Regions from separate parts of the Streptomyces sp. NPDC094147 genome, predicted to be linked through region 1. Evidence: riboswitches for the same ligand, from Rfam matches in the RefSeq annotation. Region 1 holds a riboswitch; each other region holds the start of a gene.

Region 1 (5,273 bases):
ACAGCGAAGGGCCGCTGATCTCGCATTCGGGGTCGGCGGCCGTTTCGTTTTCGCCGACTGCGCTTCGATGACGGAATTCCGGCATCCACATTTCGGGGCCGGCATTTCGAGGTCCACATTTCGGGCAGCCGAAATACGGCCCAGCGTCGCGCTTTCTTTGTATACGGCCCGGCTGTTAAGTGCGGGCACTCGCCGTGTGTACGGCAGGTTGCGAAGTGCTCACCGCGGCGGGGCGCCGCAGCCGATGGGCGGAAAAGGAACGCTCGGTGTGCAGGGCGGTGAGCGAGCGGGCGCGTTCGGCGTCGCCCCGGGCCACCGCGTCGGTGATGGCGCCGAGTTCGGCCCAGGACTCGCCCGGCCGGACCGGCTGCTCGACCGCGTACATCCAGGCGATCTTGTGCCGCAACTGCGTGAGCAGCGCGATCAGTCCGGGGCTGGCGGAGGCCTGGGCCAGCGTCTCGTGGAACCAGCCGCCCAGCGAGCGCAGGTCCTCGCCCTGGCCGCGCCGGGCCCGTTGCTGACCCAGCCTCACCAGGCCGCGCAGCACTTTGAGATGGGCCTCGGAGCGGCGGCCGGCCGCCCGCGCGGCGGCCAACGGCTCAAGCAGCACCCGCAGTTCGAGGAGGTCGGCGGCCTCCAGCTCGGTGGGCTCGGCCACCCAGGCGCCGGCATGTCTGCGGGTGGTCACGAAGCCCTCGGACTCCAGGGTGCGCAGGGCTTCGCGCACCGGGACGCGGGAGACCCCGTAACGGCGGGCGAGTACGTCCTCGGTGAGCCGGCTGCCGCGCTCCAAGGCGCCCGAGACGATGTCGCCGCGGATCGCCGTGCATACCGAATGCGCCGGAATGCGCATGGCCGAACCTCCGCCTTTATCCCCGCGAAACGCGGTCGAGCGACGCCTGTCGACGGATATCGATGTCCGTCGATGCCTGTTCCGCGACTCTATTCCAGGCTTTGTTAATTCCCGGTGACGGGCCGGAACCAATGGATATCTTTTGGCCAACCGCGAAGGCCCCCGGCAGCGCGCCGGGGGCCTTCGGTGTGCGCGGGGGCCGTCAGACGGAGACGCCGTGCGAGCGAAGGTAGGCGACCGGGTCGATGTCCGAGCCGTAGGTCGGGGCGGTGCGGGCCTCGAAGTGGAGGTGCGGGCCCGTGGTGTTGCCGGTGTTGCCCGACAGCGCGATCTGCCGGCCCGGCTCCACGGACTGGCCCACGGAGACCTGGATGACCGAGAGGTGGCCGTACTGGGTGTACGTGCCGTCGTTCATCCTGATGACTATGTTGTTGCCGTAGGCGCCGCCCCAGCCGGCCTCCACGACGGTGCCCAGGCCCACGGCGTGCACCGAAGTGCCGCTCTCCGCATGGAAGTCGATGCCGGTGTGGGCGCCGGAGGACCACAGGGAACCGCCGGTCTTGTAGCCGGTGGACACATAGCTGTCCGATATGGGGGCGACGAAGGTGTTGAGGCGCTTGCGCTCGGCCTCGCGCGCCGCGCGCTCCTTGGCCTCGCGGTCCGCCTTGGCCCGCTCCTCCGCCTTGCGCTGCGCGGCCGCCTCGGCCTCCGCCTTCGCCCTGGCCTTCACGGCCGCCTGCTTCTGGGCGTCGGCCTGGGCACCGAGCTGCGCGGCGAGGCCGTCGCCGATGACGATGGCCTGGGTCAGGCCGGTCTCGGCGACGCTCGGGGCGGCGGTGGCCGGGGAGGCGAGGGTGCCTACGACTCCGGCGGTGGCGAGGGTGGCGATGCCCGCTATGTTCGCGCTGCGGCGCGTCATACGGCTGGGCGCGCGGTGCTTCCCGGTGGCACGGGTGAACGCCATGAAGTGGCGGTGTCCTTTCCTTCCATCTCGCCTACCGGGTTAGCTGACGGGTTCGGAGCAGGAAGGTCTCCTACGGGCTCCTCCGCGGGCGGAGGCGTCCGATTCACCCCAGGGACTGAGTGGGTCCCCGGCTCCCCTGGCTCGCGCCGTTCGGGGACTCGGCGATCACTGTCCGGTGCCGCGGGCGCGACGGGTGGTGACGGACAGCCGGACCGACGCTAGACGGCCGGTCTTTCAATCACCAAACAGACACCGTGTTTTGTAGCGCACGCCACATGACAGACAGGCAACCTCCCCAACAATCCGGACATTTACGCCCCATAAGGGAGGACCCCGGCGGCGCATTCGCCACCGGGGTCCCTGTGTGCCCAGTTGTCCAGGTGCCTCAATCAGCCCGCGACCACGGTCACTTCACCGATTCCGAGCGCCCTGACCGGCTCCTCGATCTGAGCCGCGTCACCGACGAGAACGGTGACGAGCCGGTCGGCCGGGAAGGCGTTGACGACGGCCGCCGTCGCCTCCACGGTGCCGGTCTCGGCCAGCAGCGCGTACAACTGCGCCTGGTAGTCGTCGGGGAGGAACTGCTCGACCTGGTCGGCCAGCGTCCCGGCGACGGCCGCCGCGGTCTCGTACTTGAGCGGGGCGACGCCCACCAGGTTCTGCACGGCGGTCTCGCGCTCGGCGTCCGTCAGCCCCTCCGCGGCCAGCGTGCGCAGCACCTTCCACAGGTCGTCGAGCGCGGGGCCGGTGTGGGGGGTGTCGACCGAGCCGCTGATGGCGAGCATCGCGGCGCCGCCCTCGGGGCCCGAGCGCAGCACCTGGCCGAAGGCGCGCACGCCGTAGGTGTAGCCCTTCTCCTCGCGCAGTACGCGGTCGAGCCGGGAGGTGAGGGTGCCGCCGAGGCAGTACGTGCCGAGCACCTGGGCCGCCCAGACCCGGTCGTGGCGGTCGGCGCCGATGCGGCCGATGAGCAGCTGGGTCTGGACCGCGCCGGGGCGGTCCACGATGACGACCCGGCCGGTGTCGTCGGCGGTGATCGGCGGGATGGGGCGCGGCTCGGCGGTGTTGCCGCTCCAGTCGCCCAGGGTGTCCGCGAGGACCGCGTCGAGGTCGGTGCCCGACAGGTCGCCGACGATGACGGTGACGGCCGTCGAGGGGCGCACATACGCCTCGTAGAAGGCGCGCACCGCCGCCGTGTCGATCGCGGCGACGGTCTCCTCGGTGCCCTGGCGGGGGCGCGACATGCGCGCGGAGGCCGGGAACAGCTCCTTGGAGAGCTGCTGGGCGGCCCGCCGGGACGGGTTGGCCTGCTCGTGCGGGATCTCGTCGAGCCGGTTGCGCACGAGCCGGTCGACCTCGGAGTCGGCGAACGCGGGGGCCCGCAGCGCCTCGGCGAGCAGCGAGAGCGCCTTGGGGAGCCGGGAGACCGGCACTTCGAGGGAGACCCGGACGCCGGGGTGGTCGGCGTGCGCGTCGATGGTGGCGCCGCACCGCTCCAGTTCGGCGGCGAACTCCTCCGCCGAGTGCTTGTCGGTGCCCTCGGTCAGGGCGCGCGCCATGATCGTGGCGACGCCGTCGAGGCCCTCGGGCTCGGCGTCCAGCGGGGCCGCGAGGAAGATCTCCACGGCGACGACCTGCTGGCCGGGGCGGTGGCAGCGCAGCACCGTGAGGCCGTTGGCGAGGGTGCCTCGCTCGGGGGCCGGGAAGGCCCACGGCTTGGCGGTGCCGGCGGCCGGCTGCGGGTGGAACTCCATGGTCACGACGGCGTCCGTCACTGGGCGGCCTCTTCTTCCTCTTCGTTGCTTGCCTCGGGCGCCGCGATGGGCTCGTACACCAGGACCGCCCGGTTGTCGGGGCGCAGTTTCGCGGCGGCGACCGCCTGTACTTCCTCGGCGGTGATGTCGAGGACGCGGTCGACCGCGGTCAGGGCGAGCTGCGGGTCGCCGAACAGCACGGCGTACCGGCACAGTTCGTCGGCGCGGCCGGCGACCGTGCCGAGCCGGTCGAGCCACTCGCGCTCCAACTGGGCCTGGGCGCGCTCCATCTCCTCCGCGGTCGGCCCCTCGGCGGCGAACCGGGCGAGCTCCTCGTCGACCGCGGCCTCGATGTCGGGGACTTCGACACCGCCGGAGGTCTTGACGTCGAGCCAGCCGAGCGAGGGGGCGCCGGCGAGGCGCAGCAGGCCGAATCCGGCGGCGACGGCGCTCTGGTCGTGGCGGACCAGGCGGTTGTGCAGCCGGGAGGACTCGCCGCCGCCGAGGACGGTCAGCGCCAGGTCGGCGGCGTCGGCCTCGCGGGTGCCGTCGTGCGGCAGCCGGTAGGCGGCCATCAGGGCGCGGGCCGGGACGTCCTCCTCCACGACCTCGCGCAGCTGCCCGCCGATGGTGTCGGGCAGCGCGCCGTCGCGCGGCGGCTGCTTGCCGTCGTGGGTGGGGATGGAGCCGAAGTACTTCTCCACCCACGCCAGGGTCTGCTCGGGGTCGATGTCGCCGACCACCGCGAGCACCGCGTTGTTGGGCGCGTAGTACGTACGGAAGAAGTTCCGGGCGTCTTCGAGGGTCGCCGCGTCCAGGTCGGCCATCGAGCCGATCGGCGTGTGGTGGTAGGGGTGGCCCTCGGGGTAGGCGAGCGCGGTCAGCTTCTCGAAGGCGGTGCCGTAGGGCACGTTGTCGTAGCGCTGGCGGCGCTCGTTCTTGACGACGTCGCGCTGGTTCTCCATCGACTCCTCGTCGAGCGCGGCGAGGAGCGAGCCCATGCGGTCGGCCTCCAGCCAGAGCGCGAGCTCCACCTGGTGGGTGGGCATGGTCTCGAAGTAGTTGGTGCGCTCGAAGCTGGTGGTGCCGTTCAGCGAACCGCCGGCCCCCTGCACCAGCTCGAAGTGGCCGTTGCCGTGCACCTGGTGGGAGCCCTGGAACATCAGGTGCTCGAAGAGGTGGGCGAGACCGGTGCGGCCCTTGACCTCGTGGCGCGAGCCGACGTCGTACCAGAGGCACACCGCCGCGACCGGGGTCAGGTGGTCCTCGGAGAGCACCACGCGCAGGCCGTTGGCCAGTCGGTGCTCAGTCGCTGTCAGACCGCCGGAGCCGGCCTGCGCTGTGGCCGTGTGACCCATGGGCATGTACGTCCCTTCGTTCGCGATGTGCAGTACTGCGATGTGAAGTACTGGCGGGGGAAGTCCTGGGTGGAGAAGTCCTGCCACTGTATGCAAGCGCGTGGGCACCTGGCGAAGTTCCCGGGTCGCGGTCGGCGTTGTCAGTGGGACGGTCCACAATGGTCGGCATCAGTCCCGATCCGGTACGTGAAGGAGCAGCAGCCGCGATGGCCCGCCGCAGCACGAAGACCCCGCCGCCGCCCGACGACTTCGAGGAGCGGATCCTCGACATCGACGTCGTCGACGAGATGCAGGGCTCCTTCCTCGAGTACGCGTACTCCGTGATCTACTCGCGGGCCCTGCCG
Region 2 (5,273 bases), on a different contig from region 1:
GGTCCTGACGAACGCCTGCGGGCTACGGCGCGGGAGCCGTGCGCCCCGGCGGAACGGACCTCGGCGCGGCCGTCCGTGAGATGGGTGAGGAAGGCGGCCGCTGAGGCCGCCGGAGCAGCGGGGCCGGGCGAGAAGCGCGGGGCGGCGAGGGCGACGTACACCAGGAGCGGCGGTGCGATCCGTACGACGTCCAGGGGCTGGGAGGTGGTGGCGTCCCCTTGCAGACCCGAAGAGCACCACGCTGGTGCGGCAGCCCGTACAGGGCCAACGGGCGTATGCGCGGGGGCAGTTGGGTCTGGTGCGAATCCGCACCGCAAGGAAGCGGTCGAGGAACGGCAGGCGCCCCGCCACCGTGGCGTTCGTGTTCATGGGGTGGTTCCGGCGTGCGCCGCGGGGCGGGTGAGGATGCCGGCGAGCTTGTCGGTGGTCTCGGGCAGCAGCCAGTAGTAGACCCAGGTTCCGCGCCGTTCGCAGTCGATGAGCCCGGCCTGCCGCAGCAGCTTGAGGTGGTGGGAGACCGTCGGCTGCGAGAGGCCGAAGGCGGGGGTGAGATCGCAGACGCACACCTCGCCGCCGTCCCGGGAGGCGATCATCGACAGCAGCCGCAGTCGCACGGGGTCGCCGAGCGCCTTGAACACCTTCGCCGGCTCCACCGCCTGCCCCTCGTCCAGCGGGGCGGTCAGCAGGGTCGGGCAGCATCCGTCGGCGTCACCGGGCCCCGGGGCGCCCCGGGCGCCATGCGCCGTAAATGGTTCGGAGCACCCCTCCGAATGGCGTACAGTTGTGTTTACCGACGCGGGGTGGAGCAGCTCGGTAGCTCGCTGGGCTCATAACCCAGAGGTCGCAGGTTCAAATCCTGTCCCCGCTACTGAACGAAGAGGCCCGGCACTTTCAAGTGCCGGGCCTCTTCGTGTTCCCCGGTACGTTCCCGGCCCGCGAAGCCGCCCTTGACCTTGACGCAACGTCAAGATCTAGCGTGGTCGATGTGAACGGCAAGGAGTGGTCGATCCAGGAGATCGCCAAGACGGCCGGGACGACGAGTCGCACGCTTCGGCACTACGGGGAGCTCGGCCTGCTCGTTCCGAGCCGGATCGGAAGCAACGGTTACCGCTACTACGGCCAGGACGCCCTGCTCCGCCTCCAGCGGATTCTGCTCCTGAGGGAGCTCGGGCTCTCGCTGCCCGTGATCGGCGAGGTGCTGGAGGGCGAACGCGATCCCGCCGTCGCCCTGCGGACCCATCTGCGCCTCCTGGAACAGGAGCGCACCCGCATCGCGCGGCAGATCGCCTCCGTGCGGACCACCCTGCGCAAGACCGAGAGAGGGGAAGAGCTCATGGCCGGGGAAGTGCTCGACGGCTTCGACCACTCGCAGTACGAGGAGGAGGTCAGCCGGCGCTGGGGCCGGGACGCGTACGAGAAGGGCGACCGCTGGTGGCGCTCGCTCAGCGCGGGGCAGAAGAAGGAGTTCCGGGAGGAGCACGAGGGCATCGCCCGGGACTGGGGGCGCGTCCGTGCGGCGGGGCTGCCCGCCGACGGCGAAGCGGCGCAGGACATCGCCCGTCGTCATGTCGCCTGGCTGTCGACCACCACGAGCGTCACCGGGTCGTACGTCAGCGGCCTCGGCCAGATGTACGTCGACGACCCCCGCTTCGGCGTCAACTACGACCAGCACGGCGCGGGCACGGCGGAATTCGTGCGCGATGCCCTGAAGGTGTACGCGGAGCGGCACCTCTCGGACGGCTGAGCCGCCTGGCGCGCATGCGTGGAGTAGCCTCGCGTGCGCCATGAGTGAGCGTTCGGTGGTTCCGGGGAGAAGCGCGGGGGTGCGGCGCATCGCCGTGCTGCTCGCGCTCGCCCTCTGTGCGGTCGTGGTCGGGCTGAGCGGTTGCGACCGGGTGGGGGAGGCCGGGCCCGTCAGGGGTGGTGGTGCGGGTGCGCAGGCTCCGGCGTACGCCGATCCCGGGCGCGGGTGCCGGCTGAGCGCCGGTGACTGGGCCGCGCTGCCGTGCGGGTCCGACCAGGCGGCTAACCACCGCCATACCAGGGGGAGTTGCGGCCGGGGGCGCCCGGGTCCGCATCGCTGCCGCCGCCATTGACGGGCTCATCCTGTGGTCCGTCGCCGATCGTGGCGGGCCCCGCCGCCGGCCCCGGCACCCGCACGGGCGCTCCGGAGTCGCCGTCGGCGGTCGGACGGGGCAGGCTGGACGGGTGCGGCAGCAAGCAGAGGGCGAGAGGCGCCTGGTACGGGCGCTACCCGTACTGCTCATCGTCGTCGGCTTCGTCTTCGACGCCACGACCCCGCCCGACCTGACCGCCGCAGCCCTGTTCGCGGGCGCCCCGATGGTCGCCGCCCCCTTCTACTCGCCCCGCGCCACCGCCGTCGTCGCGGCGGGCTCGGTGCTCGCCGTCGTGGGGCTCTGGTTCGTACACGGCCTCCCCAGCCTCGGCGAAGGCGCCAGCGAGCTGTGCACCGTGCTGACGGTGGGCGGTCTGGCCCTCGTCATCAACCGCATCCTGCGCCGCAGCGGCGAACAGCTCGCCTCGGCCCGCGTCATCGCGGAGACCGCGCAGCGCGCCGTGCTGCCCACGCCCGCGGCCCGCATCGGCGGCCTCCACGTCGCCGCGCGGTACGAGGCGGCGCAGGCGGACGCGTTCATCGGCGGGGACCTGTTCGCCGTGCAGGACACCCCGCACGGGGTGCGGCTCATCGTCGGCGACGTACGGGGAAAGGGGCTCCAGGCGGTGGAGGCCGTCGCCGTGGTGATCGGGGCGTTCCGGGAGGCCGCCGAGCAGGAGTCCTCGCTGGAGGCGGTGGCCCAGCGCCTGGAGCGGGCGCTGGCCCGCGAGGGCACCCGGCGCGACCGGCTCGACGCGGTCGAGGGGTTCACCACCGCGGTGCTCGCCGAGGTCCCGCGCGGTGACGGCACCGTACGCCTGGTGAACCGGGGCCACCCCGAGCCGCTGCTGCTGTACCCGGACGGGGCCCTGGACATGCTCGTCCCGGCCGAGCCCGCGCTGCCGCTCGGCATGGCGGACCTCGGGGTGTGGCCGGACCGGTCCGAGGAGCGGCCGTTCCCGGCCGGGGCGACGCTGCTGTTCTACACGGACGGCCTGTCCGAGGCGCGCGACGGACAGGGCGTCTTCTACGACCCGCGCGCCCGGCTGCGCGGCGCGATCTTCCCCGGCCCGGAGGAGGTCCTGGACGCGCTCGTGGACGACGTACGGCGCTATACCGGCGGCGGCACGAACGACGACATGGCGCTGCTCGCGGTGGCCCGGCCCGCCGAGGGCCAGCCCGAGCGCCGCCGCACCGTCAGGATCGTGAAATGAGCCCGGCGGGAGGCTGTCACCGTGGGTGCCCGAAAGGTGTCCCTGCGCATAACATTTGACACACCGTCAGAAAACAGCTGTGACGCGAGTCGCGCTGAATCGCCGTCAACTCGCCCGTTTTGACCCGGCTGTGGGTACTAAGTCCAGGCCAGGACCGTTAACGATCAGTGGGAACGGCTTGGAATCCGGACCGGGTGTCTATTAACGTTCGATAACGCAGCGCGGTCGGCCCAGCCGCCGCAACGGCGGCACCGCGCGCATGCGCCGAATCCCGAAAGGGAACCGGGGAACCACCAACTTGGGGTGAATCAGGCGCCTTTACGGGGGCCTGTAGGAGACCTTCCTGCTCCGAACCCGTCAGCTAACCCGGTAGGCGAGAAGGAAGGAAAGGAGCGCGCCCTCGTGGCGTCCAACGAGCCTGCCCTCGACACCCCGATACCTCCCGACTCCCTGTACGGCGACGTGCCCGGCGACAGCGAGAGCTGGGAGGAGTGGGACCCGACCGCGGAGTCCGTACGCCCGGTACGCGGCCGGCACCGGGTGGCCAAGCAGCGCGGCGGACTCGCCCGCAGCTCCACCGTGCTCGGCGTCGGCGTCATCGCCGCGGTCGGCGCGGGCGGCATGGCCACCGCGCAGACCAAGCCGCCGGTCTCCATATCGCTGCCCGACTCCCTCGCCCAGAACCTGCCGGACCTCGGGTCGCTGCCCGGCGTCGGCGAGCTGGTCTCGCACGACGCCCCGGACACCCCGAAGACCGAGGCCGCACGCGCCGACCAGAAGATCGCCGCCTCCCCGCTGACCATGACCGGCCTCTCCACCGCCGAGGCCGAGCAGGGCGCCACCGACGCCGGTGAGGCGCTGCGCGCCCGCATCCTCCAGCAGGCCGAGCAGCAGAAGGCGGGCGCCGCGGCCGAGGCGAAGGCGGCCGCGCAGAAGGCCGCCGCCGAAAAGGCCGCGGCCGAGGCCAAGGCCAAGCAGGACGCGGCGACCGCCAAGGCCGCGGCCGAGAAGAAGGCGGCCGAGGAGGCCGCGGCGAAGAAGGCGGAGCAGGAGCGGCTGGCCAAGCTGGCCGCGAGCTACTCGCTGCCGGTCGGCTCGTACACGATCACCTCCACGTTCGGCGAGGCCGGCTCGATGTGGTCCTCGGGCCACCACACCGGCCTGGACTTCGCGGCCCCCACGGGCACGCCGCTCAAGGCGATCCACTCCGCGACGGTCAAGTCGGCGGGGTGGGCCGGTGCGTACGGCTACCGCACGGTGCTCACGCTCGACGACGGCAGCGAGCTCTGGTTCTGCCACCAGTCGTCCATCGCGGTCAGCGCGGGGCAGAAGGTGGCGACGGGCGACGTCATCGGGCGGATCGGCGCCACCGGCAACGTCACGGGTCCGCACCTCCACCTGGAGGTCCACACCCCGGACGGCACCGGCATCGACCCGATGGCGTGGCTCCAGTCCAAGGGGCTCAATCCCTGATCCGAACGGTCCGGAATACCGCCCGGCGCACGGGAGTTGATCACCTCATGACCTCTCTCCGTGCGCTCGGCGGCTCCGACCTGTCCGTCTTCCCGCTCTCCCTCGGCGGCAACGTCTTCGGCTGGACCGCCGACCAGGACCAGTCGTTCGCCGTCCTCGACGCCTACACCTCGGGCGGCGGCAACTTCATCGACACCGCCGACGCCTACGCCCACTGGGTCCCCGGCCTGTCCGGCGGTGAATCCGAGACGATCATCGGGAAGTGGGCGGCGGCCCGCGGCAACCGGGCCGATGTCGTGATCGCCACCAAGGTCGGCTCCCACCCCCAGTACAAGGGGCTGGCCGCGAACACCATCAAGGCCGCCGCCGAGGAGTCGCTGCGCCGCCTCGGCACCGACTACATCGACCTGTACTACACGCACTTCGACGATCCCTCCGTGCCCGTCGAGGAGATCATCACCACCCTCGAC
Region 3 (5,273 bases), on a different contig from region 1:
GGGGCAGCATTGGTGGTGGACGACGCACACGGGCTCGGCGTGCTCGGCGAGGGCGGACGCGGCGCGCTGCACGCGGCCGGACTCGCGGGCGCGGACGACGTGGTCGCCACCGTCACCCTGTCGAAGTCGCTCGGCAGCCAGGGCGGCGCGGTCCTCGGCCCCGCCCGGGTCATCCGGCACCTGGTGAACGCGGCCCGCACCTTCATCTTCGACACCGGGCTGGCACCCGCCTCGGCCGGCGGGGCGCTGGCGGCCCTGCGGCTGCTGCGCGCGGAGCCGGAACTCGCGGGCCGGGCCCGTACCGTCGCCGCCGAACTGCACGGACGCCTCACCGCCGCGGGGCACCGCGCGGTACGCCCCGATGCCGCGGTGGTCTCCGTGCGGGCCCCGTCGCCGGAGGCGGCGGTGGCCTGGGCGGCCGACTGCCGCGCGGCCGGGCTCGTGGTCGGCTGCTTCCGGCCGCCGTCGGTCCCGGACGGCATCTCGCGGATCCGGCTGACCGCCCGCGCGGATCTGACGGAGCGGCAGATCGACACGGCGGTGGGCACGATCCTGCGGACCGCGCCCACCGCCTGACGAACTGTCAGTTATCTGCCTGGAGTGCCGAGATGAAGCCGTGCCAGGCCCGGTCACCGAAGAGCAGCGCGGGGCCCTCGATCCGCTGGGAGTCGCGCACGGCCAGCAGCTCGCCCTTGAGCCTGGCCGTCTCGACGCAGTTGTTCATGCCCACGCTGCGGCTGCTGCGCCGCCACCGGGCACCGTGGAGGGATGTACTGGAAGGAACGTGCGCAGGGCGTGCGGACATTCATGCCTCCCCACTCGCCGTGGATCGGCCCGGTTCTTCCCGGGCTGTCCGGGCGATGAGATCCAACGAGTCCTCGCAGGAGAGTGCGAGCGACTGAACGGTCTGGAACGCGGCGTTGTACGCCTCAAGGTCTTCTCTCCGTTCGAGATAGAGGCTACTCGTCAAATGGTCGAGAACGACCACATCCAGATCTGAAATGTCCGGAAACGAAAAGATAATGAAAGGGCCGGTGAGCCCGACGTAGCCGCCGTAACGGAAAGGAATGACCTGTAACCGGACGTGGGGCCAGGCGGCGGCCGCCAGCAGATGCCGTAACTGATCGCTCATGGCCGCCGGACCGCCCACCTGACGCCGCAGCACCCCCTCGTCGAGCACCGCGCTGAGCGCGAGCGGCGGATCGCCCCGCAGCACCTCCTGGCGGGCCAGCCGCACCTTGACGAGCGAGTCCACCTTGTCCGGCGGCAGGGACGCGAGCGCGGCCCGGGTCACCGCGCGCGCGTACGCGGGCGTCTGCAGCAGTCCCGGCACCACCGAGGTCTCCAGCGTGCGCGCCGTGCGCGCCTGCGACTCCAGGCTGATGAAGTCCCGGTACTGCGGCGGGAGCAGACCGCGGTACGCGCGCGCCCAGTGCTCCCCGCCGCCGTCCGCCGAATCCGCCAACGCCTCCAGGAGTGTGCGGAGTTGGGGATCTCGCACCTCGTAGGCGTCGAGCAGGCGGGCCACGTCCGCGGGCTTCGCGCCGCTGCGGCCGGTCTCGATCCGGCTCACCTTCGACTGGTGCCAGCCGACCAGGCGGGCCGCCTCCCCGCTCGTCAGACCCTTCCGGTCGCGCAGCCCTCGCAGTTCCTCGCCCAGCTTGCGGCGGTGCACCGCCGGTCCGTGCCACATGGCCGTCTCCTTCGCCTCCGGCGCCTTCGGCGATGGGTAAGTGTGAGCCCAATTACGCTCTGTCGCCGCAGAGTTCACCGCTTTGAGCGACAGATATATGCATATCTTGGTGGATGGCACCCAAGACCGGCACGATGAGTGGCACTCTGGCGCGAAGCACAATCCGAGGCCGACCTCGTCTCCGCGAGCGCTCATCCGCCAGGAGTCCTCTGGCCGGCCCGGGTGGGAAAGGGACAGCGTCGCCATGGCAGACCATCTCGAAGCATCAATCACTCTGCCGAGCGAACCCGCCTCGGTCTCCGCGGCACGGCGATACGTCGCCGAGGTTCTCACCGATTGGGGTCTGCCGTCCGACGACGAGACCGGCGACACGGTCCGGCTCATCGTGTCCGAACTCGCCACCAATGCCGTGCAGCACACCTTCGGCCAGTCACCCACCTTCACCGTGGACGTCCAGCTGGAATGCGAGGAGGAGCTGCGGGTCGGGGTGACCGACAGTCATCCGCGCTGGCCGAAACGATTGCCCGCCGCCGTCCAGCAGGACAACGGCCGGGGCATGGTGATCGTCCGCTGGCTCGCGGCCGAGTGCGGCGGCCGGCTCTCGGTCGAACCCACCGCGGACGGCGGCAAGACGGTCTGGATCGCCCTGCCGTGGACGGCAGTGGTGCAGAGCGGCTAGCGGGGCTCACTGCCCGGCCCCGGAGCCGCCCTGGGGGCGCGGGCCGTCCCGGTGCGTGGGCGCGCGCATCGGGACGGCCCCGCCGGCGGGGCGGTCAGCCGACCCGCCCGTATAAGACGCTGCCGCTCCAGATCCGTTCGAGGCGGACCACCGCGCCGGTCTTGGGGGAGTGCCAGATCTTCCCGTTCCCGGCGTAGATCCCCACGTGGTAGACGTGTCCCGCCGAATGGAAGAACACCAGGTCTCCGGCTTTGCGGGAGGAGGCGGAGACATGCCGGGAGCTGTTGTACTGCTGCTGGGCCGAGCGGGGCAGCTTGTGGCCCGCCTGCTTGAACGAGTAGAGCGTGAGCCCGGAGCAGTCGAAGCGGTGCGGTCCGGCGGCCCCGTACTGATAGGGCGACCCCTTCTTCGATTCGGCCACGTGGAGCGCCCTGGCGGCGACGGCCGCGGCATGCGCTTCGAGTGTGGCGCCCGGCGCCAGTATGGTTCCCCCCGCCACGGCGACGGTGAGGGCCGTGACGGCGCCCAGGCGGAGCAGCAGAGACGGGACATGTGTCTGCGCGGTCATGCGCAACCCTTCGTCAAACCGCCTGCGAAGGATGACCTGTCGGGTTCGGACCGGCGAAGACGCCCGGCCGCCTGAACGGCTTCACCCCGAGGGACGGCCGACGGCCGGCCGTCCCGAAGAACGCGGGTCCTCCACTCCTGCCGGTCCACTCCTGTCGACCAGTCGTCCGGAGCGGCGGCAGGACTCGGCGTCCGCCCGGACCGCCCCGCCACGGTGGCGGGGGCTTGTCGTCCCAGGGATCTTCACGCACCGACTGTCATATTTTCGTAACGAAACGGCTTTGTGTGAGGGTGCTCACGACTGGGCGATTCGGGTGGACACGGGTGGTTCGGCACCTCCCGAAGGAGGGCTGACGAGCCTCCTACCAGCGACGGAACGATCGATTCCGCGCGTTGTGCAGGCGCTGTAAGGAGCTCATAAGGGGCAGTGGACGTAGTCGGCGGTGGGCCGAACGGGGGTACCCCGTCTGGTCCGTTTCGTCGGCCCCGTCGGCGCGTTGGGCGCCGCCGCTGCGCGCGGCGGCCTCAACCGGTGGTCTGCGGCGGCACCGTGAGCCGCCCCGTGCGGCGCTCGCCGTCCAGCACCCGCAGGGCGCGGGTCAGCGTGCGGGCGTGCACCCGGGTCTCGCCGCGCAGGTGCATCAGGGCGAGCGCGTCCTTCAGCGCGGCCGTCCGGCCGACCAGCGCCTGCGCGGCCCGCAGCGCGCCGTAGGTGTCGGGGCCGTGCGCCGGATTGACGCGACCGAGCAGATCGACCACTTCGAGATAGCAGTCGACGAACTCGGCCTCGGCCCGCGTGAGCGCCGGCAGCGGCGGAAGTTCCGGTGGCAGCACGGCGGTTCACCGTCCGCGCAGCGAGGTCTTGCGGCTTTCGAGTACGTGGTCGGCGAGCCCGTACGCCACGGCGCCCGCGGCGTCGAAGACCACGTCCCGCTCGATGTCGGCGGCCACCTGCCGCGCGGTCCGCCCGGTGTACCGGGCGAGCAACTCGGTCAGGAGCGTGCGGCCGCGCAGCAGTTCGGCGGCCTGGATCTGCAGGTCGGAGGGCTGGCCGCGCAGCGGCTCCTCGATCGCGGGCTCCCTGAGGAGCACCCGGGAGGCCGGTTGCACCAGGCGTTTGCCGGGCGTCCCGGCCGCGAGCAGCAGCGCGGCCACCGAACTCACCTGACCCAGGCAGAACGTCTGCACGTCGCAGGTGACGAATTGCATCGTGTCGTGGATCGCGGTCATCGCGGTGAGCGAGCCGCCGGGGGAGTTGATGTAGAGCGAGATGTCCCGGTCGGGGTCGGCGTGCTCCAGGTGCATGAACTGGGCCATCACATCGTTGGCCGAGGCGTCGTCGACCGGGGTGCCGAGAAAGACGATCCGCTCCTCGAAGAGCTTGGAGTACGGATCGAGCGTGCGGACCCCGGAGGCGGTGCGCTCCGAGAACTCGGGCAGGACGTAGCGGGCGGCAGGGCGGTGGGTCATGACGTACCTCTCCTCGACCGGATACCTCGACCGGATGTAAAAAATGTACAGGACGTACAGATCGATGAGGGGTGGTTTTCGCTCTCGGCGAGCGGGGGCCTGGCTCAATAGGCGCTCTCCCGGTGATCCCCGGGGGTGACTAGCGTGCGTCGGCGCGGGGGTCACCTGGGGAGAGGGCTCACTGACGTGTTCTATTACGCATTCCGTCTCGTGGTGCTGGTGCCGCTGCTGCGGTGGCTGTTCCGCCCGTGTGTCGAAGGGGCCGGGCGGGTGCCCGAGGCAGGTGCGGTGATCCTCGCGGGGAATCACCAGTCGTTCACCGATCAGTTCCTGCTGGGGGTGACGCTCAGGCGCCGCCTGACCTTCCTGGCCAAGCAGGAGTACTTCACCGCGCCGGGGCTCACCGGCCGGGCGACTGCCGCGTTCTTCCGCGCGCTCGGGCAGATCCCGGTCGACCGCTCCGGCAAGGCCGCGGCCCAGGCGGCGATCGACACGGCGCTCCAAGTGCTCGGCAGGGGAGGCGTGTTGGGGGTGTTCCCGGAGGGGACGCGCTCGCACGACGGACGGCTCTACAAGGGCAAGGTGGGTGTGGCGGCGATGGCGCTGCGGTCCGGCGCCCCGGTGGTCCCGGTCGCGATGATCGGAACGTTCGAGGCCCAGCCGAAGGGGCGGCGGCTGCCCCGGCGCGTACCGATCACGATCCGCTTCGGTGAGCCGCTGGACTTCTCCCGCTACCGGGGGATGGAGGACGAGCGCTTCGTGCTGCGGGCGGTGACGGACGAGATCATGTACGCGGTGCGGAAGCTGTCGCAGCAGGAGTACGTGGACGTGTACGCGGCCGAGGCCCGCGCGACGAGGGAGCTG
Region 4 (5,273 bases), on a different contig from region 1:
GATGCTCGCGGGCGAGGCGCTTGATGTACGCGTCGTCCTGGAGCCGCGCCTTCTCGTCGCGCAGTTGCTCGACCGCCTTCTTGGCATCGGCGGCCTTGCGCTGCTGGTCGGAGATGTCGGCGCGCTGGGAGACGTACTGCCGCATGGGGTAGGCGAGCGCCACGACCAGCGAGCACATCACGAGGGCGAGCAGCGCCGCACGGCCGGTGAGCCGGGAGCGGCGGGCCTGCCGCTTGGTCTGCGAGCGGTAGACGCGGGCGGCGGTCTGCTCGCCGAGCACCTTGATCCTGGCGGCGGTGGAGAACCGGTCGCGGTCCTTCACCTTGGCGCCCTTGGCCATCGCTCTCCCGCCTCCCCGTCACATACGTACGTCCCCGGACACGGTACGGGACCGAGTGCGGGGACGTACGTACGACTGGCTAGGGGTTTGACCCTCAGCCCTTGAAGCGCGGGAAGGCGGAGCGGCCCGCGTACACCGCGGCGTCGTCGAGGATCTCCTCGATGCGCAGCAGCTGGTTGTACTTGGCGACGCGGTCCGAGCGGGCCGGGGCGCCGGTCTTGATCTGACCGCAGTTCACCGCGACGGCGAGGTCGGCGATGGTGACGTCCTCGGTCTCGCCGGAGCGGTGGGACATCATGCACTTGAAGCCGTTGCGCTGGGCCATCTCGACGGCGTCCAGGGTCTCGGTCAGCGAACCGATCTGGTTGACCTTGACGAGCAGGGCGTTGGCGGAGCCCTCCTCGATGCCGCGGGCCAGGCGCTCGGGGTTGGTGACGAAGAGGTCGTCGCCGACGATCTGGACCTTGGAGCCCAGGCGCGAGGTGATGGTGTTCCAGCCGGCCCAGTCGTCCTCGAACAGCGGGTCCTCGATGGAGACCAGCGGGTACGCGGAGACGAGCTCCTCGTAGTACTCGGTCATCTCGGCGGCCGAGCGGGACTTGCCCTCGAACTCGTACTTGCCGTCCTTGTAGAACTCGGACGCGGCGACGTCGAGCGCGAGCGCGATGTCCTTGCCCGGGGCGTAGCCGGCTTCCTTGATGGCCTCAAGGATGAGGTCCAGGGCCGCGCGGTTGGACTCCAGGTTCGGCGCGAAGCCGCCCTCGTCGCCGAGGCCGGTCGACAGGCCCTTGCGCTTCAGGACGCCCTTGAGCGTGTGGTAGACCTCGGCGCCCCAGCGAAGGGCCTCGGAGAAGGACTCCGCGCCGATCGGAGCGATCATGAACTCCTGGATGTCGACGTTGGAGTCCGCGTGGGATCCGCCGTTGAGGATGTTCATCATCGGAACGGGCAGCAGGTGCGCGTTCGGGCCGCCCAGGTAGCGGAACAGCGGCAGGTCGCTGGCCTCGGAGGCGGCGTGCGCGACGGCGAGCGAGACGCCGAGGATGGCGTTGGCGCCGAGCGAGCCCTTGTTGTCGGTGGCGTCCAGGTCGAACATGGCCTGGTCGATCAGGCGCTGCTCGGTGGCGTCGTAGCCGACGAGCTCCGGGCCGATCTGCTCGATGACGGCGAGGACGGCCTTCTCGACACCCTTGCCGCCGTAGCGGTTGGGGTCACCGTCGCGGAGCTCGATGGCCTCGAAGGCACCGGTGGAGGCGCCGGACGGAACTGCAGCACGGCCGGTGCTGCCGTCGTCGAGGCCGACCTCGACCTCGACCGTGGGGTTGCCTCGGGAGTCCAGGATTTCCCGGGCTACGACGACGTCGATGGACGGCACGAGCATCTCCTTCTGGGATGTGACGCTAGATGTGACGCAAGCAGTGCGGGGCCGCGCAGGGGTCGCTGCGGCCTTGCGACAAGAGCCTAACCGGCTCCGGGGCTCCGGCCAGCCGAGTGCCCGCCTCCTGGGACGAAAAAGGGCCCAAGGACCCTGATTCCCTGCCAAAGGTCCGCAGAACTACTGCCGGGTAACAGCCGAAACCCCGGCCCGGCGCGTACGGGGGAATGCGCGCCGGACCGGGGGGACTTGGGGCGGGGCGGACTCAGCTCAGGTGGAGCTTCTGGCCCGGGTAGATCAGGTTGGCGTCCTTGACGACGTCCTTGTTCAGCTCGAACAGCTTCTGCCAGCCGCCCTTGGTGCCGTTGGCGGAAGCGATCTGGCCGAGGGTGTCGCCGGCCTTGACGGTGTACTCGCCGTTGCCCTGCTTGACCGGCTCGGTGCGCTGCTCGCCGCGGGCGGCCTCCGGCGCGGGCTGGGCGCGCTGGGTCTTCTGCTGCGGCTTGGCCTTCGGCTTCGCGGACTGCGACTTCGAGGGGGACGAAGAAGAAGACGAAGAAGAGGAGGACGACGAGGAGCCGGAGGTGTCGACGTTGGCCTTGCTGCCGCCGGAGGTCAGGTTGCCGGCGCCGGCGCAGGACCAGGCGCCCGGACCCTGGATGGCGAGCAGCTTCTCGGCGGCGGCTATCTGCTGGCCCTTGGTGGCCAGGTCGGCGCGGGCGGCGTACTGGGTGCCGCCGGCGGCGGCCCAGGAGGACTGCGAGAACTGCAGGCCGCCGTAGTAGCCGTTGCCGGTGTTGATGGACCAGTTGCCGCCGGACTCGCACTGGGCGACCGCGTCCCAGGTCTGGACGGAGGCGGCGGAGGCCGAGCCGGCCGCCATCAGCGGGGCGGCGACAGCGGCGCCGGTGACGCCGGCCAGCGTGGCGACACGGACGGCCTTGGACGGGCGGCGGTGCTTGCCCTTGCCGGAAAGCAGCATGGAGTTTCTCCTCACCGACGCCTGCGAGGTGAGCTGTCGGGTTCGGGCGTGAGCTGCCCGGCCGAGCGCTGTGGCGCCCGTCTTCACCCCAAGCCGGTCGGCAGTTGCTTCAACTGCCGGGCCCGGCACGTACCTTGGGTCCCCCGCTCCTGCCTACGGCGCATAAGCGTCGACTGTTCCCGTCGGCCGACGGCAGGATTCGGCGTGCTCGGTCGACGGGGCTCGTGGTGACGAGCGAGTCCGACGAAAACACACGCCCCGCCAATGTTCAAAGGCGCCCATCGGGGGAAAATCCCCCCTCCTTGTCGCAACAGAAGGGGCGTTTCCGCAGGTCGGGGGCGGGACGGACGGACCGGGCAGACGGGACACGCCAGTTGAGGCGAAGAGACCCATGTCTCACTTGCACAGAACGGACATACGCCCTCGAACTACCCCTGCTTCGGCACCGAGTTCGGGGCCGTGGCAGCGGCCGCCGCGGCCTTCAGGTCCAGGCTCTGGCCAGGCAGGATGAGGTTCGGGTCGGTGCCGATCAGCTTCTCGTTGGCGTGGTAGAGCGCGGGCCAGCCGCCGTGGATCTTGTTCGCGTCGGCGATGACCGAGAGGTTGTCGCCGGGGCGGACGGTGTACTCGCCGTTCGCGGCGGGGGTGTTGCCGACATCACGTGATCCGCCGTCACCTCGCGAGGCGTGCCGCCCCGCGTCGCGGCTGTCGGTCGAGCCGCCCGGACCGCCGGAGCCGGCCGGGGCGGGCTGTCCGGCCGGGGCGCCGGTAGCGGAGCCGGTGGTGCCGCCCGGCGTCGCGCCCGAGCCCTCCTCCGGCGAGGGCGCCCCGCGGTGCTTGCCGGGGCTCGCCGGGGTGGACGCGGAGGGCGTCGGCGGCTTGGCGGGACCCGCGGGCTTCGTGGCGCCCGTCGAGGGCGCGGCCGGGGCGGTGGAGGCCGCGGGCGTCGGGGCGACGTCGGGCGCCTTGGTCGCCGGAGCGGTCGGCGCGGTGGACGCGGGCGCCCCGGCCGGGTCCGGCGTCGCGGGCAGGCCCGGGTCGACATCGGCCGCGCGGCCGCCCTTGGTGAGCCCGCCGGAGCAGCTGGCGAAGGCCTTGGTGCCCTGGGCCGCGAGCACCTTCTCGGCGATGGCTATCTGCTGGGCGCGGCTGGCGAGGTCGGCGCGCTGGGCGTAGTCCGTACCGCCGAAGGCCTCCCAGGTGTCCTGCGAGAGCTGGAGCCCGCCGTACAGGCCGTTGCCGAAGTCGGCGCTCCACATTCCGCCGGACTCGCAGGCGGCCACCTGGTTCCAGGAGTTCGCGTCCGCGGCGTTCGCGCCGGTCGCGGCGAGCAGCGGAAGCGCGATGGCCGAACCGGTCACCCCTGCCGCGACGACGAGAGCGGGTACCTGGCGGGGTCGACGATGCCGTCCATTCCCGGAGCGCATGGATGAGGCCTTCCGTGTGACTGCTGAGCCGAATGAACGGTGAACGTAGCCGTACTCGAACGCCTGTCACAAGTCGATGCACCCGAGATCACATAAAAGTCACAGTCTTGACGGTCCGTCAGGTGAGGCCGTTCCGTTCGGCGGCGTGAACTCGACCGGCAGGGTGCGCAGTCCTCGCATGATGAGCCCGCCGCGCCAGCGCAAATCGGCAGGTTCCACCGCTAGCCGCAGGTCAGGGAGGCGCTGCAGCAGGGTCGCGAGCGCGGTCCGGCCTTCGAGCCGGGCCAGCGGCGCGCCGATGCAGTAGTGGATGCCGTGGCCGTATCCGAGGTGCTGGTTGTCCCGGCGGCCGAGGTCGAGCGTGTCGGGGTCGGCGAAGCGCTCGGGGTCGCGGTCGGCCGCCGCGAGCACCACGAGCACCGGGTCGCCCGCCGCGATGTCCCGGCCGCCGATCGTCAGCGGTTCGGTGGCGAACCGCCAGGTCGCCAGCTCGACGGGTCCGTCGTAGCGCAGCAGTTCCTCGATGCCGGTCTCCAGGAGACCGCTCTCCCCCGCGCCGATCGAGACCTGGAGCCGCTCGCGCTGCTCCGGGTTGCGCAGCAGGGCGTACACCCCGTTGCCGATCAGATTGACCGTCGTCTCGAATCCGGCGAACAGCAGGATGAAGGCCATCGCGGCGGCCTCGTTCTCCGTCAGGTGCTCGCCGTGGTCGCTGGCCCGGATGAGCCCCGAGATGAGGTCGTCGCCCGGGTTCTCGCGCTTCCTGTGGATGAGCTCGGCGAGGTAGTTGCGCATCTTCTTCACCGACCGGGCGACCCCGCCGCGGGGTCCGCCGCCGTGTCGGATCATCATGCCCGCCCAGTCGCGGAAGTCGTCCTGGTCCTCGCGCGGTACGCCGAGCAGATCGCAGATGGCGTAGATGGGGAGCGGGAAGGCGAAGTCGTGGATGAGGTCGGCCTCGCCCTTCGCCGCGAACGCGTCGATGAGCTGATCCGTCAACTCCTGCACACGCGGCGCGAATTGGGCCACGGTGCGCGGGGTGAACGCCTTCGACACCAGGCGCCGCAGCCGGGTGTGGTCCGGCGGGTCGATGTTGAGTAGATGCGTCATCAGCTCGGCCTTGCGCTCGCCCGGAATGCCCGTCTTGTT

What was found. A riboswitch is a leader RNA that binds a small molecule or an ion and turns the genes downstream of it on or off. The one in region 1 is predicted to bind cyclic di-AMP.
Region 2: linked by a shared signal. The riboswitch ahead of ACIQ8J_RS13445 (M23 family metallopeptidase) and the one ahead of ACIQ8J_RS11385 (M23 family metallopeptidase) in region 1 are both predicted to bind cyclic di-AMP.
Region 3: linked by a shared signal. The riboswitch ahead of ACIQ8J_RS12600 (C40 family peptidase) and the one ahead of ACIQ8J_RS11385 (M23 family metallopeptidase) in region 1 are both predicted to bind cyclic di-AMP.
Region 4: linked by a shared signal. The riboswitch ahead of ACIQ8J_RS16710 (transglycosylase family protein) and the one ahead of ACIQ8J_RS11385 (M23 family metallopeptidase) in region 1 are both predicted to bind cyclic di-AMP.

Annotation. Positions count from the first base shown of each region.
Region 1 covers NZ_JBIWHT010000005.1:188,463-193,735, forward strand. The annotation lists gene ACIQ8J_RS11380 (GntR family transcriptional regulator) at 176-853, opposite strand; gene ACIQ8J_RS11385 (M23 family metallopeptidase) at 1,056-1,817, opposite strand; cyclic di-AMP (ydaO/yuaA leader) riboswitch at 1,831-1,991, opposite strand; gene ACIQ8J_RS11390 (M16 family metallopeptidase) at 2,207-3,571, opposite strand; gene ACIQ8J_RS11395 (M16 family metallopeptidase) at 3,589-4,929, opposite strand; gene ACIQ8J_RS11400 (DNA topoisomerase (ATP-hydrolyzing) subunit A) at 5,136-5,273, shown strand, end outside.
Region 2 covers NZ_JBIWHT010000007.1:20,837-26,109, reverse strand. The annotation lists gene ACIQ8J_RS13475 (maleylpyruvate isomerase family mycothiol-dependent enzyme) at 1-8, shown strand, start outside; partial or broken gene ACIQ8J_RS13470 (arsenical-resistance protein) at 147-289, opposite strand; gene ACIQ8J_RS13465 (ArsR/SmtB family transcription factor) at 366-686, opposite strand; tRNA gene ACIQ8J_RS13460 (tRNA-Met) at 795-868, shown strand; gene ACIQ8J_RS13455 (TipAS antibiotic-recognition domain-containing protein) at 986-1,744, shown strand; gene ACIQ8J_RS13450 (PP2C family protein-serine/threonine phosphatase) at 2,209-3,330, shown strand; cyclic di-AMP (ydaO/yuaA leader) riboswitch at 3,583-3,721, shown strand; gene ACIQ8J_RS13445 (M23 family metallopeptidase) at 3,733-4,803, shown strand; gene ACIQ8J_RS13440 (aldo/keto reductase) at 4,851-5,273, shown strand, end outside.
Region 3 covers NZ_JBIWHT010000006.1:125,686-130,958, forward strand. The annotation lists gene ACIQ8J_RS12580 (8-amino-7-oxononanoate synthase) at 1-576, shown strand, start outside; gene ACIQ8J_RS12585 (DUF397 domain-containing protein) at 584-805, opposite strand; gene ACIQ8J_RS12590 (helix-turn-helix domain-containing protein) at 806-1,693, opposite strand; gene ACIQ8J_RS12595 (ATP-binding protein) at 1,938-2,372, shown strand; gene ACIQ8J_RS12600 (C40 family peptidase) at 2,467-2,940, opposite strand; cyclic di-AMP (ydaO/yuaA leader) riboswitch at 2,945-3,140, opposite strand; gene ACIQ8J_RS12605 (hypothetical protein) at 3,465-3,773, opposite strand; gene ACIQ8J_RS12610 (ATP-dependent Clp protease proteolytic subunit) at 3,780-4,409, opposite strand; gene ACIQ8J_RS12615 (lysophospholipid acyltransferase family protein) at 4,596-5,273, shown strand, end outside.
Region 4 covers NZ_JBIWHT010000009.1:162,758-168,030, reverse strand. The annotation lists gene ACIQ8J_RS16720 (septum formation initiator family protein) at 1-340, opposite strand, end outside; gene eno (phosphopyruvate hydratase) at 435-1,721, opposite strand; gene ACIQ8J_RS16710 (transglycosylase family protein) at 1,981-2,697, opposite strand; cyclic di-AMP (ydaO/yuaA leader) riboswitch at 2,701-2,868, opposite strand; gene ACIQ8J_RS16705 (transglycosylase family protein) at 3,126-4,058, opposite strand; gene ACIQ8J_RS16700 (cytochrome P450) at 4,224-5,273, opposite strand, start outside.